DNA from 2 places in the Streptococcus intestinihominis genome. Region 1 is predicted to be linked to the other one. Evidence: predicted binding sites of a transcription regulator. Region 1 holds the regulator's gene; the other holds the start of a gene.
What was found. Region 1 encodes Rex, which represses fermentation and respiration genes when NADH is low (regulators of the CRP and FNR family bind a similar motif). Its sites were predicted from a motif close to TTGTGAANTANTTCACAA; they were not measured.

Region 1 (7,451 bases):
ATCGAAAAAGACAATCGATAAGAATAAAGATGCCAAGACTAGCTTTGATTTTAAAGAAGTCAAATCGCTTTCTACAGAATCTGTTATCAGTGCCCAGTGGCAGGCGCAGAAGTTGCCTGTTATTGGGGGGATAGCAATCCCTGAGTTGAAGATGAACCTTCCGATTTTTAAAGGCTTAGATAATGTGGGACTCTATTATGGGGCAGGTACCATGAAAGAGGACCAGGTTATGGGGGAAAGGAATTACTCCTTGGCTAGTCACCATGTCTTTGGTTTGACAGGGGCAAATGAAATGCTCTTTTCTCCATTAGAACATGCCAAAGCTGGAATGAAAATCTATATCACTGATAAGGAAAAGGTGTATACCTATGTCATCAATTCTGTTGAGACAGTGACACCAGATCGGGTCGATGTCATTGCAGATCGTGAAGGGGTAAATGAAATCACCTTGGTGACCTGTGAGGATGCCGCAGCAACTTATCGTACGATTGTAAAAGGTACTTTGGAAACTTCAGTAGATTACTCAAAAGCACCAAATGATATACTGGAAGCTTTCACAAAATCTTATAATCAAATGCAATTATAATCAACTTAAAAAGAGAGGTCCTTGACCTCTTTTTTTAATGTAGACAAATTGTTATGTTACATAAAACAGCTTGATGATTTTCAAAAAATGACTTTTATTTTTACTCATTTAAGAAGAAGCAAAACTTTCCGCTGTGAGAAAAGTGCCTGAAACACTGTTAATTCAGGCACTCGGAATTATTGAGAGTAAAACAGTTTGGGGAACTGTTTTAGCCTGAGCCAAGAAATTAAAGAGCGAAGAGACTCAATAATTAGTCACGGAACTTCTACGAAGTTCGCTGACGTCCGTACTCACATAAGGAAAGTTTTTTAAATTACTTTGTTTTCAATCTGAAAAGAGGTCCCTGCCCCCTTTTTTTCTGTTAATTTTCTGCCAACTTGTAAGAGGATAGTCATAAAATGTTACCTGACTGACATATTTTTGCATGCTTTCTATTTTATAATAGAAGAGTGATAGAAAGAAACTTGGAGGAACCAAATGTGCACAGAAGATATCTATACTTTGTTAAGAAACTTCTATGGCTTACTGGTCAATGATTTCCCCAAAACAGGTCTCATTACCAAGGGTATCTACGAAGTTGAACAGGTCTTCGAAACCATTGAAAACCTTCCTGATGATCAAGAACACTTAATTCGATACGAAATTCGTCAATTTCTTGCGTCTTTGGAACAAGTGCAAGAGTGCTATAAAATTAACTTCTCAAATGAAGAAACTCGAATTCTTGAAAACTTAAGAGAAGTAGTTTGTCCAATTTAATTTATACAGAATCGTCCTTTTTCCTCCTCAATTGCGAATTATTAATTGAGGAGGTTTTTTATGTATCATATTGTATTTCAAGAATCAGGTCTCTTACCTAGAGAACGTTTGCTAACAGAAGGACCTGATAAGCTCAGTCATCAAGAATTGCTGTCCATCTTATTACGGACGGGGAACAAAAATAAACCAGTCTACGAGATCGCTCAGGACCTGCTGGGCTCACTAAAGAGTTTAAAAGAACTGGCTAGTATGAGTTTTCAGGAGTTAAAGGAAGTTCCAGGAATTGGGAAAGTTAAGGCCATTGAGCTGTTAGCTGCTATTGAACTAGGGAAACGAATACAGACTTCTGAAGTGATTGAAACGGAACAAATCATGAGTAGTCAGAAGCTGGCAAAAATGATGCAACAAAAAATAGGCCATGAGAAACAGGAACATTTATTGGCCCTGTATCTGAATACCCAAAATCAAATTATCCATCAGCAAGTGATCTTTATCGGAACAGTCAATCGTAGCATTGCAGAACCGAGAGAAATTTTGCACTATGCCATCAAGCATATGGCGACATCCTTAATCTTGGTTCACAACCACCCGTCCGGGATCATTCATCCCAGCAAGAATGATGATGGCGTCACCCAACAAATGATTGAAGCCTGCAATTGTCTAGGAATTGTTTTTCTGGACCATCTGATTGTCTCAACTGATGATTACTATAGCTATCGGGAAGAAACAGATTTATTGGTATAGAAAAAGAGAGTGGGACAGAAATCGGTAATTCGTTAGAATTCGATTTCGTCATCCCACCTCCGCACAGTTGAGTAGGGCTGTAAAAGCTGATGAAATCAGCGTAGTAGAGCCCACTCAACCACTGCGTCTTGCTCGATCATCCAAAGACAATTGAGAGGCTAGGACTTTTGTCCCAGCCTCTTTGCTTATCATGAATTTTTACGCATAAAGTAGAGAAGGGTTTGCAGTTCACTGGTTAGGTCGACATATTGGACTACCACATCTTTTGGAACTGTTAAGTGTACGGGAGAAAAGCTAAGGATTCCCTTGATACCAGCTTCAACTAATAAATCTGCAACTTCTTGAGATTTTACACTTGGAACGGTTAAAATGGCTGTTTGAATCTCTTGTCCCTCAAGTTTTTCTTTTAGTGTGGAGATCCCGTAAATCGGTATACCATCTTTACTTTTAGTGCCGACTAACTCATGATCATCCGTATCAAATGCCATGACAATTTTCATTTTGTTTCGCTCATGGAAGCGATAGTGAAGAAGGGCACTCCCCATATTTCCAATCCCGACGATAGCAACATTGGTGATGGAGTTATCATTCAAGAGATCGGCAAAGAAGTTCATTAACTTTTTGACATCATAACCAAAACCACGTCGTCCAAGCTCTCCAAAGTAGGAGAAGTCTCGACGAACAGTTGCGGAATCAATCCCGATGGCTTCAGCAATCTGTTTTGAATTTGCTCGCTCGATTTTCTCTGCATTAAAGCGTTTAAAAATGCGGTAATACAAGGAGAGTCGTTTGGCAGTAGCACGAGGAATTGGATTAGTCTTATCTTGTTTCACAATATCACAACCTTTCAAATCTATTGTATAAAAAGTTTGTGAAAAAAGCAACTATCTTCTACTAAAAAAACACCAAAATGGTGTTTTCTTTGTTAATTGGAATTTCTTAAACTCTGATCGAACTGAATCAGATAGCGATAAAAGTCACCGATTTTTCCAGTGAAAGGTAAGGTATGCTCCTTGTAGGTAACAGAAACAACCTGATAGGAATCTGGAATGGTCACACAGCCTGAGAAGGCTAATAGACAGTGATCGATGTTATCGTAGCTAACCTGACGTTCTTTTTGGTATGCATCCAAATAGGTGAGGACTACAGGACCATTGGTCATTAGTTTTCAATCCTTTCAAAGATTTCACGTTCAACTAAACTGTCCATGAGGAAGTAGAATTTTTGTTGGATAATCTTGTTTTCTGGGTTTTTAAAAATATTTACCAAACGAAGGCCTGACTTGTCAGTAATGTTAATTTTAAATCCTGTTAAATCCTTATTGATGATAATTTTTAACTTAAAGCCATCTCCGCTATTTGGAATAGCTTCTAACAAACGATTTAATTCGTAGTTCCCGACCTTTGTTTGTGCAAAGGTATTGTCGCGTAGGGTATATTTTTTAATATTTGGATGGATTGCGTATGTGTAATCGCAGTTTGGTAATGAGACAGATGTTTCAAATGCCATGTAATTCTCCTAAAATTTTGTGTATAGTTGTTATAAAAGTATCGACCTCAGCAGTCGTATTGAATTCGGATAAACTAATGCGAATAGATTCCTTCAAGCGGGGTGAATCTTCGCCGTAATAAGCTGCAAGGACATGACTTGGCTGAACAGTCCCCGCAGTACAAGCAGAGCCAGTTGAGACTGAAATTCCCGCCATATCTAAACGTAGCAGTAGGATATCATTGCTGATACCAGGAAAGCCAATGTTCAAGACATGAGGAAGTTTGGAGTCTGTGCTATTCAGATAGAAATCTAAATCTTCTAGGCCAGTTAGGATACGATCAGATAAGCGCTGAATATACTGATAATTTGCGTCTAACTGATCAGTTGCTTCTTTGAGGGCTTGAGCCATTCCTGCAATTGAAATCAAGTTCTCTGTACTAGCTCGACGCTTGTCTTCTTGGTCACCTCCGTGTAAGAGATTGAAGAAGTCAGGCTTTTTAGCATAGAGAAAACCAACTCCCTTAGGTCCGTGAAATTTATGGGCCGATGCGGTTAGAAAATCAACTCCTAGCTCTTCAGGGGCTACAGCAAGTTTACCAACGGCTTGAACTGCATCGACATGAAAAGCAGCAGGATGGTCTTTTAAAAGGTCTGAAATGTCCTTGATAGGCAAGAGATCACCCGTTTCGTTGTTGGCATACATGGTAGATACTAAAATTGTATCGGGACGAAGTGCAGCTCGAATATCTTCAGGTCGAATCTTTTGATCGACCGGTTGAATGATGGTTACTTCAAATCCATATTCTTGGACCAAGTACTCAATTGGTTCCAGAACGGCATGGTGCTCAATAGCCGTGGTAATAATATGCTTCCCTTGCTGTCTATGTTTGAGACAGTAGCCCTTTATAACTGTGTTATTGCTTTCGGTCCCGCCAGAAGTGAAGATAATCTGTTGACTAGAGGTCTTTAAACAAGTTGCAACGCCTTCCCTAGCATCTCTAAGAATCTTTTTCGCTTGACGACCATGGGAGTGGAGGCTAGAGGGATTTCCGAAACTAGTTTCCATCGTTTCTGTCATCACCTTGATTACTCCTGGGCTTAGGGGAGTGGTTGCCGCATTGTCAAAATAAATCACGCCATCACCTTATTTCTTGTGGTATGCAAAGAGTGGACTAACTGGTTTTCGCTCTTGGATACGAACAAGAGCATCTCCAATCAATTCACTTGCAGTAATGTATTTTACATTTTTTGGTTTTTGTTCTTTGGTTGCTACAGAGTCTGTAACCAAAATCTCTTTAATCGGTGCTTGATCCAGTAGGTCTGCGGCTCCCTTAACGAAAAGTCCGTGACTAGAAACGGCATAAATCTCAGTGGCGCCGTCGCGTTGAACAATTTTTGCAGCCTCAGAGAAGGTTTTTCCTGTATTTAGAATATCATCGATCAGGATTGCTTTTTTACCTTTAACATCCCCGATGATGTAGCCCTCGTCACGGCTAGAATCGTCTTGGGCGTAGTCGATGATAGCAATTGGGGCATCTAGATATTCTGCAAGATTGCGTGCGCGTTTCACTCCAGAATTTTTAGGGCTGACAACCACTACATCTGAACCGGTTAAACCTTGTTTGATATAGTGATCAGCAAATAGAGGAATCGTGAACAAGTTGTCTACTGGGATATCGAAGAAGCCTTGTACTTGAACCGCATGAAGATCGAGGGTTACAACACGGTCTACCCCTGCCTTGACAAGCATGTTGGCAACTAATTTTGCTGTAATTGGTTCGCGAGGAGCAGCAGTGCGGTCTTGACGAGCATACCCAAAGTATGGAAGGACCACGTTTACGGTATGGGCACTTGCTCGTTGGCAAGCATCTACCATGATTAACAATTCCATTAAGTGATTGTTCACTGGGAAGCTAGTAGATTGGATGATGTAAATATCATATCCACGCACACTTTCTTCGATATTAATTTGGATTTCACCATCTGAGAATTGACGTGAAGAAAGCTTTCCGAGTGGGATGCCAGCAACTTCCGAAATTTTTTGTGCAATTTCTTGGTTGGAGTTGAGTGCGAAGAGCTTCATATTGTTTTTTTCTGACATGTGTTTGATCCTCATTTAGATATTTTTGTCTAGTCTTATTTTAGCAAAAAAATTCAGTAATTTCAGCTTTTTAGCAAACTTTGAGCCAATCTTGCTACTTTACTTTTTGCTGGCTTGTATTCAATTTGTTTTTCCTTGAGAAATTCGTGAAAATAAGTTTCATCTGAGGCGTCATCTACCTCCATCTCCAACTCATAGTCCTCGATAGAGTTATAGCGACTACGGTCAAAAGCTAATAATCCTTTAGGGATTCTTTTCTCCCGTCTCTCTGTTTCTAGACTTCCCCAGACATCTAAGGAAGTTAGAGGAATGTCTAAAGCAGTGAGAAAGCTGGCAATCTCACCTTGAGGGAGTTTCTTCTTGGAGAGAAAGGCTTCTACTTGTTCAAAAGTAAGGGCTTGATTGTATTCAAAATGTCCCGCATCTTGCGGTACTTTAAGGGTTAGCTCAGCCCGATCAGCTAAGGTACGAATTCGCAAGGCCATCCGATGATTCCGGATAGCTTGGTCGGGCGTGTCAATATAGTGATTGGTTTGTCGGATAGGAGGTTGGTCCTTGAAAAAGTCTTCTAGAGAATGGTACTCTTCTTTGGTTAGTAAGGTTTTAAATTCAATTTCTAAATGATTCATAGCTACGTCCTTTTCTTTCGTTTGCAAGCTCTTTATGATATAATAATAGATGTGTTTATTTTATACAAAAAACTTTGAGATGACAAGGTGATTCAATGGCGATTGATTGGGAAAATTTTTTAGATCCCTATATCCAAGCAGTTGGGGAGTTGAAGATTAAACTTCGTGGGATAAGAAAGCAGTATCGCAAACAACAAAAGCATTCCCCAATCGAGTTTGTGACCGGTCGTGTGAAGCCGATTGAGAGTATTTTCGAAAAGATGGAACGCAGAAGTATATCTGAAGAGAACCTGGCTCAAGATATGCAAGATATTGCTGGTCTGAGGATCATGGTTCAATTTGTAGATGACGTAGACGAAGTCCTAGAAGTCTTGCGGAAGCGTCAGGATATGCGCGTGGTTCAAGAAAGAGACTATATTCGTCACAAGAAATCAAGTGGGTATCGAAGCTATCATGTAGTGGTAGAGTATCCAGTAGATACCATTAATGGCTATGAAACGATTTTGGCAGAGATTCAGATTCGTACTTTGTCTATGAATTTCTGGGCCACCATTGAACACTCATTAAATTACAAATATAAAGGAGATTTTCCGGACGAGATTAAGAAGCGTCTTGAAGTCACCGCGAATTTGGCTTATCAACTCGATGAGGAAATGGGTGCCATTCGTGATGCCATTCAGGAGGCGCAAGCTCTTTTTGATCCAATGCATCGTAAATTAAACGATGGCGTCGGAAATAGTGATGATACAGATGAGGACTACAGGTAAAAAGGTTTCGATTATTCGGAATCGAAAACGCCAGAGCGAAGAGGTTTTTCAACAACTTCGTTATAAATTAAAAAAGAATAATTTTATCTTAACTGAGAAGCATCCGGATATCGTGATCTCTATCGGTGGGGATGGTATGTTGCTCTCGGCTTTTCATAAGTACGAGAGTCAATTAGATCGGGTTCGTTTTGTTGGAGTGCATACGGGGCATCTTGGATTTTATACGGACTATTTAGATGATGAGATTGACAAGTTGGTAGAAAATCTCAAGTTCGATACAGGTGCCAAGGTATCTTACCCAATCCTTAATGTCAAAGTGACCTTTGATAATGGGGATACGAAGATTATGCGAGCCCTTAACGAAGCGACAATCAAAC
Region 2 (6,451 bases), on a different contig from region 1:
CCACCTTGAGCATAAGCCGCATTCAGCTTCGCTTGGACAGTTTCTCCATCCTTCGTGATATTGGTCAAGATATCCCGTTCCAAACTCATAATCGTTGTTTCACGCGTCTGTGGATTCACCGTCACCAGAATCATGGTATCACTGTTTCCTACCCACTGATCCTCTCGTGAACCTGACCCTGTATCAACCCCCATGAGCAAGATAGTCATCGGTTTGTTTTCTGCAATGACATTATTTTCATCGCCAATGCCTTTAAAGGTCTTACTCAACGTGTTTGTTGACTGATTGAGGATGGTCAGCCCATAGGCTCCAAGACCGATTGTCGTTACAGCTAACAAACTAAAAAACATTAATAGAATTTTTTTAATCATTGATTCTGTCCATCTATCAGTTTGCCCATTAGGTAAACATCCAGATATTCCCCTTCCTTGTATACGCCTCTCTTGCGGAGACCTTCAATTTCAAATCCTAGCGTTTGGTAGAGATGGATGGCCCGTTCATTTCGAACTTGGACACTGAGGTCTAACTTCCGAAGGAGGTTGGTACCTTCTGCCCATGCGATTCCTTCTTCTAGAAGAATACGACCCAAGCCTTTATTCCAATAGGCCTTCCGAACAACGATAAAGACATCTCCAATATGGCGCAAGGCTCTGTTTTGATCCGCTGCAATATTTAAGACACCTACCAGATCCTCACCCAAGTATAATAAGAGACATAATTGATTGCCTGTTTGTGCTTGTGTTTCAGCAAATATTTCCAACTCTTGCTTGGTCATCCCAAGCCCTTCTGGAGCCAAGGTCATGAACTCAGATTCAGTCGCTACAGCTTTAAAAAAGTCGAGTAAACGCTCTGCATCCGAAGCCTCAGCCTCTTTTAAAAAGAGATCCAATACCTGTTCCATCTTCAAGCTCCTACAGAAGTTAGAAATGAGTCCTTTAATTGTTCTGCACGTTCACCGACAGCTGACAAGCGTATCTCACGTCCGTCGCCGTCCTTGAGCAGTTCAACCTTTAAATATCCAGCAGGAAGACTGGTCTCTAGCAATTCTCCCCACTCAATAACGGTCACCCCTTCACCAAATAAAAAGTCATCCAAATCAATCGAATCTGGATCATCTCCAATACGATAGACATCCAGGTGATACAAGGGCAAGCGGCCTTCATATTCTCTCACGATAGTATAAGTGGGACTTTTGATCATCTGACGAATATCCAACCCTTGAGCAAGGCCTTTTGTAAAGGTTGTTTTCCCTGCCCCCAGATCTCCCGTCAGAATCACGACATCCTGTTTTTCTAATCGTTGACCCAACTGTTTTCCAAGTGCAATCAACTCTTGTTCATTTTGACTTTTCATTGCTCCATTATACCAAAAATAATTGATTCTTGCTCACTATTTTTAGTCGATCACCTTCGGCCTCACCTGAGACAATCAAAAAAGCTTGGACGATTTGTCCAAGCTTTCTTCTATGTTCATTCTAGTGCAAGGCCATACTGATAAAGTTCAAGATGAACAAGGCATCTAAAATCCAAATCATACTGTGAACTTCTTTGGCTTCACCTTTGACAAGTTTAGTTACTGTATAAGTAATAAAACCTGCTGCAATTCCATTTGTGATGGAATAACTGAATCCCATAAAGATAGAGGTGAAGAAGGCTGGTACAGCTTCTGCCATATCATCCCAATGGATGTTTTTCAAGCTACTCAACATCATGATCCCAACGATGATCAAAATCGGTGCTGTGGCTGCTGTCGGTACAATAGCAAGAAGGGGACTAAAAATACTTGACACTGCAAAACAGAGGGCTACTACAAGGGCTGTCAAACCAGTCCGTCCACCAGCTCCGATACCCGCAGCTGACTCAACATAAGTCGTCACATTCGAAGTACCTGCAATAGCACCAACAGATGTCGCTACGAGGTCTGAATAAAGGGCTTTATCCAATTTAGCGGATTGATGATTTTCACCATTTGTGGCAACAATACCAACTTTTTCACCAGTTCCAATCAAGGTACCAATCGTATCAAAGATATCTGTCAATGAGAAAGCGAGGATGGCCATCAAGGTTTCAGGAAGACGAGAAGTATTGGTAATCAAAGAACCTAATCCTTCTGAACCAAGTGCAGCACCAAAAATTTTCCCAAGATCATTAACGGCTGCTCCAAGATGGGTACTACCAAAGTCAATCGTTGAAAGATCAACAATGCCAAACACAATAGCGAGGATTGTTGTCGTAAGGATAGAAAGAATAATTCCTCCTTTAATGCCCTTGATGACAAAGAAAACAGTAATGGCTAAGCCAGCTAAGGCAAGAAGGACTGTCGGACTATTGAAACTAACAAGTCCTGGGACCGCTGCAGAATTTGCTGTAATCGCTGCATTCGCTTTGTCAGCTCCTTCTCCTGCCACCGTATAGGTATGCGGATCAATTGAAAACTTCAACAAGCCAGCATTTTTAATTCCAACATAGGCCAAGAAAATTCCGATACCAGCTGAAATAGCTGAACGCAAAGCATTTGGAATTGACTCAATAATCATTTTCCGAACATTAGTTAATGTGATAACCAAGGAAATCAATCCACAAATAAAGACCATTCCCAAGGCTTCTTTCCAAGAATAGCCCATCCCAAATACCACTGTAAAGGTAAAGAAGGCATTCAAGCCCATTCCTGGTGCTTGGGCATAAGGCAGGTTCGCGTAGAAAGCCATCATAAGAGTCCCAACGACTGACCCAATAATGGTTGCCAGAAATACTCCTTGAGCAGGCATTCCTGTTTGGGAGAGCATTTGAGGGTTTACAAATAAGATATAAGACATGGCAAAGAAGGTCGTTAAACCAGCTAATACCTCTGTACGAACCGTCGTTCCGTGTTCAGATAGTTTGAAAAACTTATCCATTTTTCCAATAAACTCCTTAAAAAAAAATAAATCTGCTCGCAACTCAATCACGAACAATACAAATATTTTATCAAATATCATTCACTTTTACAAGAGATTCATCTGGACAATCTTTTGTGCCTCAGCATTTACTATTCGAAAAACTGAAATTTTCCTGTTTATCTGGTATAATGGTAGCATTCTTCTTAAAATATGGCACTTCTATACTCCTCATTTAGAGTAAGATAAACCATACAAATGAAAGGAATCTTCCTATGAATAAAAAACTAATCGCTGTCGATTTAGATGGCACCTTATTAAATTCTGAAAGCAAATTATCGCCTTATACGATTGACACCATCCAGAAAGTCAGTGAACAAGGTCACCGGGTCATTATTACAACTGGGCGTCCCTATCGAATGGCAGATCACATCTATAAGGAATTGGGATTGGAAAGTCCCATGATTAACTTTAACGGCGCTCTCACTCATATTCCAAATAAAAAATGGTCGAAAGAACTATCCATGACCCTTGATAAAAAATACCTCCTAGATATGGTCGAGAGAGAAAATGACATCCAGGCAGACTTTATTGCAGGAGAGTATCGCAATAAGTTCTATGTCACCCACACCTACCACCATACGATTGATCCCGCCTTATTTGGGGTTTCTAAAATCTCCTCCAAAACAAAATTCGAAGCTCGTAAAGTTACCGAAAACCCAAACGCCATCCTCTTTCAAACACGCGCTGAAGACAAGTATGCTTTAGCCGAAGAAATGCGTGACTACTACCATCATGAGTTGGAAATCAATAGTTGGGGCGGTCCCCTCAACATTCTGGAATGTGCTCCAAAAGGCGTCAATAAGGCCTTTGCCCTCAACTATCTCCTCGAGACTTACGGACTTGATCAGAAAGATCTGATTGCCTTTGGAGACGAACAAAACGATACAGACATGTTGGCTTTCGCAGGAACTGGTTATGCAATGAAAAACGCCAATCCTGTCCTCCTCCCCTATGCCGATAAACAAACAGAGTATACAAACGATCAGGACGGCGTTGCTCGTCAACTAGAAAAACTCTTCCTATAAATAGAGAATCGCTTGAATCACCTTTTACAAGAAAGGATTCAAGCTTTTTGTTTTCTCAAACATACGGAACCTTATTGGGGCCTTTCCTGAAAACAATTTAACTGGTTAAGTTTATTTTCAGAAAATTTTCTATGTAAACGCTTGCTGACTGATAAAGTTTGTGATAAAATTAACATAACAAAAATAAAAAAGGAGCCTAGCTCATTTCATACGATAATGATTCAAGTGATGTTACTTCTCGTTTTATTACCGTCTCTAATCCAACTAAGCTCTTGAGGAGGAAAACTATGAAAGCTGTTGTTGTAAATCCAGAAGGTACTGGTGTTGAAATCGTTGCAAACAAGGAGATGCGCCCATTGGAAACAGGGGAAGCACTTGTTCAAATCGAATACTGTGGTGTCTGCCACACGGACTTGCACGTTGCTCACGGAGACTTCGGTAAAGTTCCAGGCCGTGTTCTTGGACATGAAGGAATCGGAATTGTTAAAGAACTTGCTCCAGATGTCAAGAGCCTCAAAGTTGGTGACCGCGTCAGTGTTGCTTGGTTCTTCGAAGGATGTGGCACTTGTGAATACTGTACAACTGGTCGCGAAACCCTTTGCCGTACTGTAAAAAATGCTGGTTACTCTGTTGATGGAGGAATGGCTGAACAATGTATCGTTACTGCAGACTACGCAGTGAAAGTGCCAGAAGGATTAGATCCAGCCCAAGCTTCTTCTATTACCTGTGCCGGTGTTACAACCTACAAAGCTATCAAAGAAGCCAAAGCTGAACCAGGCCAATGGATCGTTATCTATGGAGCTGGTGGCTTGGGTAACTTGGCTGTTCAATATGCCAAGAAAGTCTTCAACGCTCATGTCATCGCTGTTGATATCAACAATGATAAACTCGAATTGGCCAAAGAAGTTGGGGCAGACTTTGTCATTAATGGTCGTGAAGTCGAAGATGTTCCAGGATTGATCAAAGAAAAAACAAATGGTGGAGCTCACTCTGCTGTCGTAACAGCCGTTTCTAAAGTAGCTTTCAACCAAGCAGTAGATTCTGTTCGTGCAGGTGGCCGCGTGATCGCAGTTGGTCTTCCTTCTGAAATGATGGACCTCAGCATTGTAAAAACAGTATTAGATGGTATCCAAGTCATCGGTTCTCTTGTAGGAACTCGTAAAGACTTGGAAGAAGCCTTCCAATTTGGAGCAGAAGGCTTGGTCGTTCCAGTCGTTCAAAAACGTCCAGTAGAAGATGCTGTCAAAGTCTTTGACGAAATGGAAGCCGGAACCATTCAAGGACGTATGGTACTTGACTTCACCAACTAATCAACTCAACCTATTAGACCAGCCCAAATGGGCTGGTCTTTTTTAGTTTCTCACAAACAGGACCTGCAAGGGGTTGCTATATTTTTATTTTACCTATTAGAACCTACTACTACTCTTTTCAGAAAACATAGAATCCCCTTCATTCCCCTCTTGTCAAGGAATTCCAAAGGATTTTCGAATTTAACAGCTAGATATAGATGTTAACAATTTAATATATCAAGACCTCTCTTTTTCCTTTAATTTAGTACTGAAAAATTGACTTTATCATGAAAACGTTTTATAATAGATAAGCTTAAAGTTTTCTTAAACTGAAAGTCAAACGAATTTTATAAGGAGGAATGTCAATAATGAGTATTGGTATCATTATTGCTAGCCACGGTGAATTTGCAGCTGGAATCCACCAATCCGGCTCGATGATCTTCGGGGATCAAGAGAAAGTTCAAGTGGTTACGTTCATGCCAAGTGAAGGCCCAGATGATCTCTATGCTAAATTCAATGTTGCTGTTGCCGCATTTGATGCAGAAGATGAAATCTTGGTTTTGGCTGACCTTTGGAGTGGTTCTCCATTTAACCAAGCGAGTCGCGTTATGGGAGAAAATCCAGATCGTAAATTTGCGATTATCACAGGATTGAACCTTCCGATGTTGATTCAAGCTTATACTGAGCGTTTGATGGATGCAACTGCTGGCGTTGATCAAGTTGCTGCAAACATCATCAAAGAATCTAAAGATGGAATCAAAGCTCTTCCAGAAGAATTGAATCCTGTCGAAGAAGCAAGCACTGCTTCAGCTACTCCTGTTGCCCAAGCCGCTATTCCAGAAGGAACAGTGATCGGTGACGGAAAACTCAAGATTAATCTTGCCCGCTTAGATACTCGTCTACTTCACGGACAAGTCGCAACTGCTTGGACACCTGATTCAAAAGCGGATCGAATTATCGTAGCTTCAGACTCAGTTGCCAAAGATGAGCTCCGTAAGGAGTTGATCAAGCAAGCAGCACCGAATGGTGTGAAAGCAAACGTTGTCCCAATTCAAAAATTGATCGACGTTGCAAAAGATCCACGCTTTGGTGAAACACATGCTTTGATCTTATTTGAAACACCTCAAGATGCTCTTCGCGCCATCGAAGGTGGTGTTCCGATTAAAACCTTGAACGTTGGTTCAATGGCCCACTCAACT

Region 2: the regulator Rex is predicted to act here: its motif matches at 4,122-4,139, upstream of adhP (alcohol dehydrogenase AdhP).

Annotation. Positions count from the first base shown of each region.
Region 1 covers NZ_JBKQBL010000002.1:195,808-203,258, reverse strand. The annotation lists gene ACLOR3_RS04320 (class A sortase) at 1-586, shown strand, start outside; gene ACLOR3_RS04315 (porphobilinogen deaminase) at 1,064-1,342, shown strand; gene radC (RadC family protein) at 1,403-2,086, shown strand; gene ACLOR3_RS04305 (redox-sensing transcriptional repressor Rex) at 2,275-2,919, opposite strand; gene ACLOR3_RS04300 (DUF4649 family protein) at 3,012-3,248, opposite strand; gene ACLOR3_RS04295 (DUF1831 domain-containing protein) at 3,248-3,595, opposite strand; gene ACLOR3_RS04290 (cysteine desulfurase family protein) at 3,585-4,712, opposite strand; gene ACLOR3_RS04285 (ribose-phosphate diphosphokinase) at 4,722-5,678, opposite strand; gene ACLOR3_RS04280 (CYTH domain-containing protein) at 5,741-6,307, opposite strand; gene yjbM (GTP diphosphokinase) at 6,403-7,074, shown strand; gene ACLOR3_RS04270 (NAD kinase) at 7,058-7,451, shown strand, end outside.
Region 2 covers NZ_JBKQBL010000007.1:16,406-22,856, reverse strand. The annotation lists partial or broken gene ACLOR3_RS09590 (LCP family protein) at 1-371, opposite strand, end outside; gene ACLOR3_RS09585 (GNAT family N-acetyltransferase) at 368-901, opposite strand; gene tsaE (tRNA (adenosine(37)-N6)-threonylcarbamoyltransferase complex ATPase subunit type 1 TsaE) at 904-1,353, opposite strand; gene ACLOR3_RS09575 (NCS2 family permease) at 1,475-2,896, opposite strand; gene ACLOR3_RS09570 (Cof-type HAD-IIB family hydrolase) at 3,151-3,963, shown strand; gene adhP (alcohol dehydrogenase AdhP) at 4,251-5,273, shown strand; gene ACLOR3_RS09560 (PTS sugar transporter subunit IIB) at 5,621-6,451, shown strand, end outside.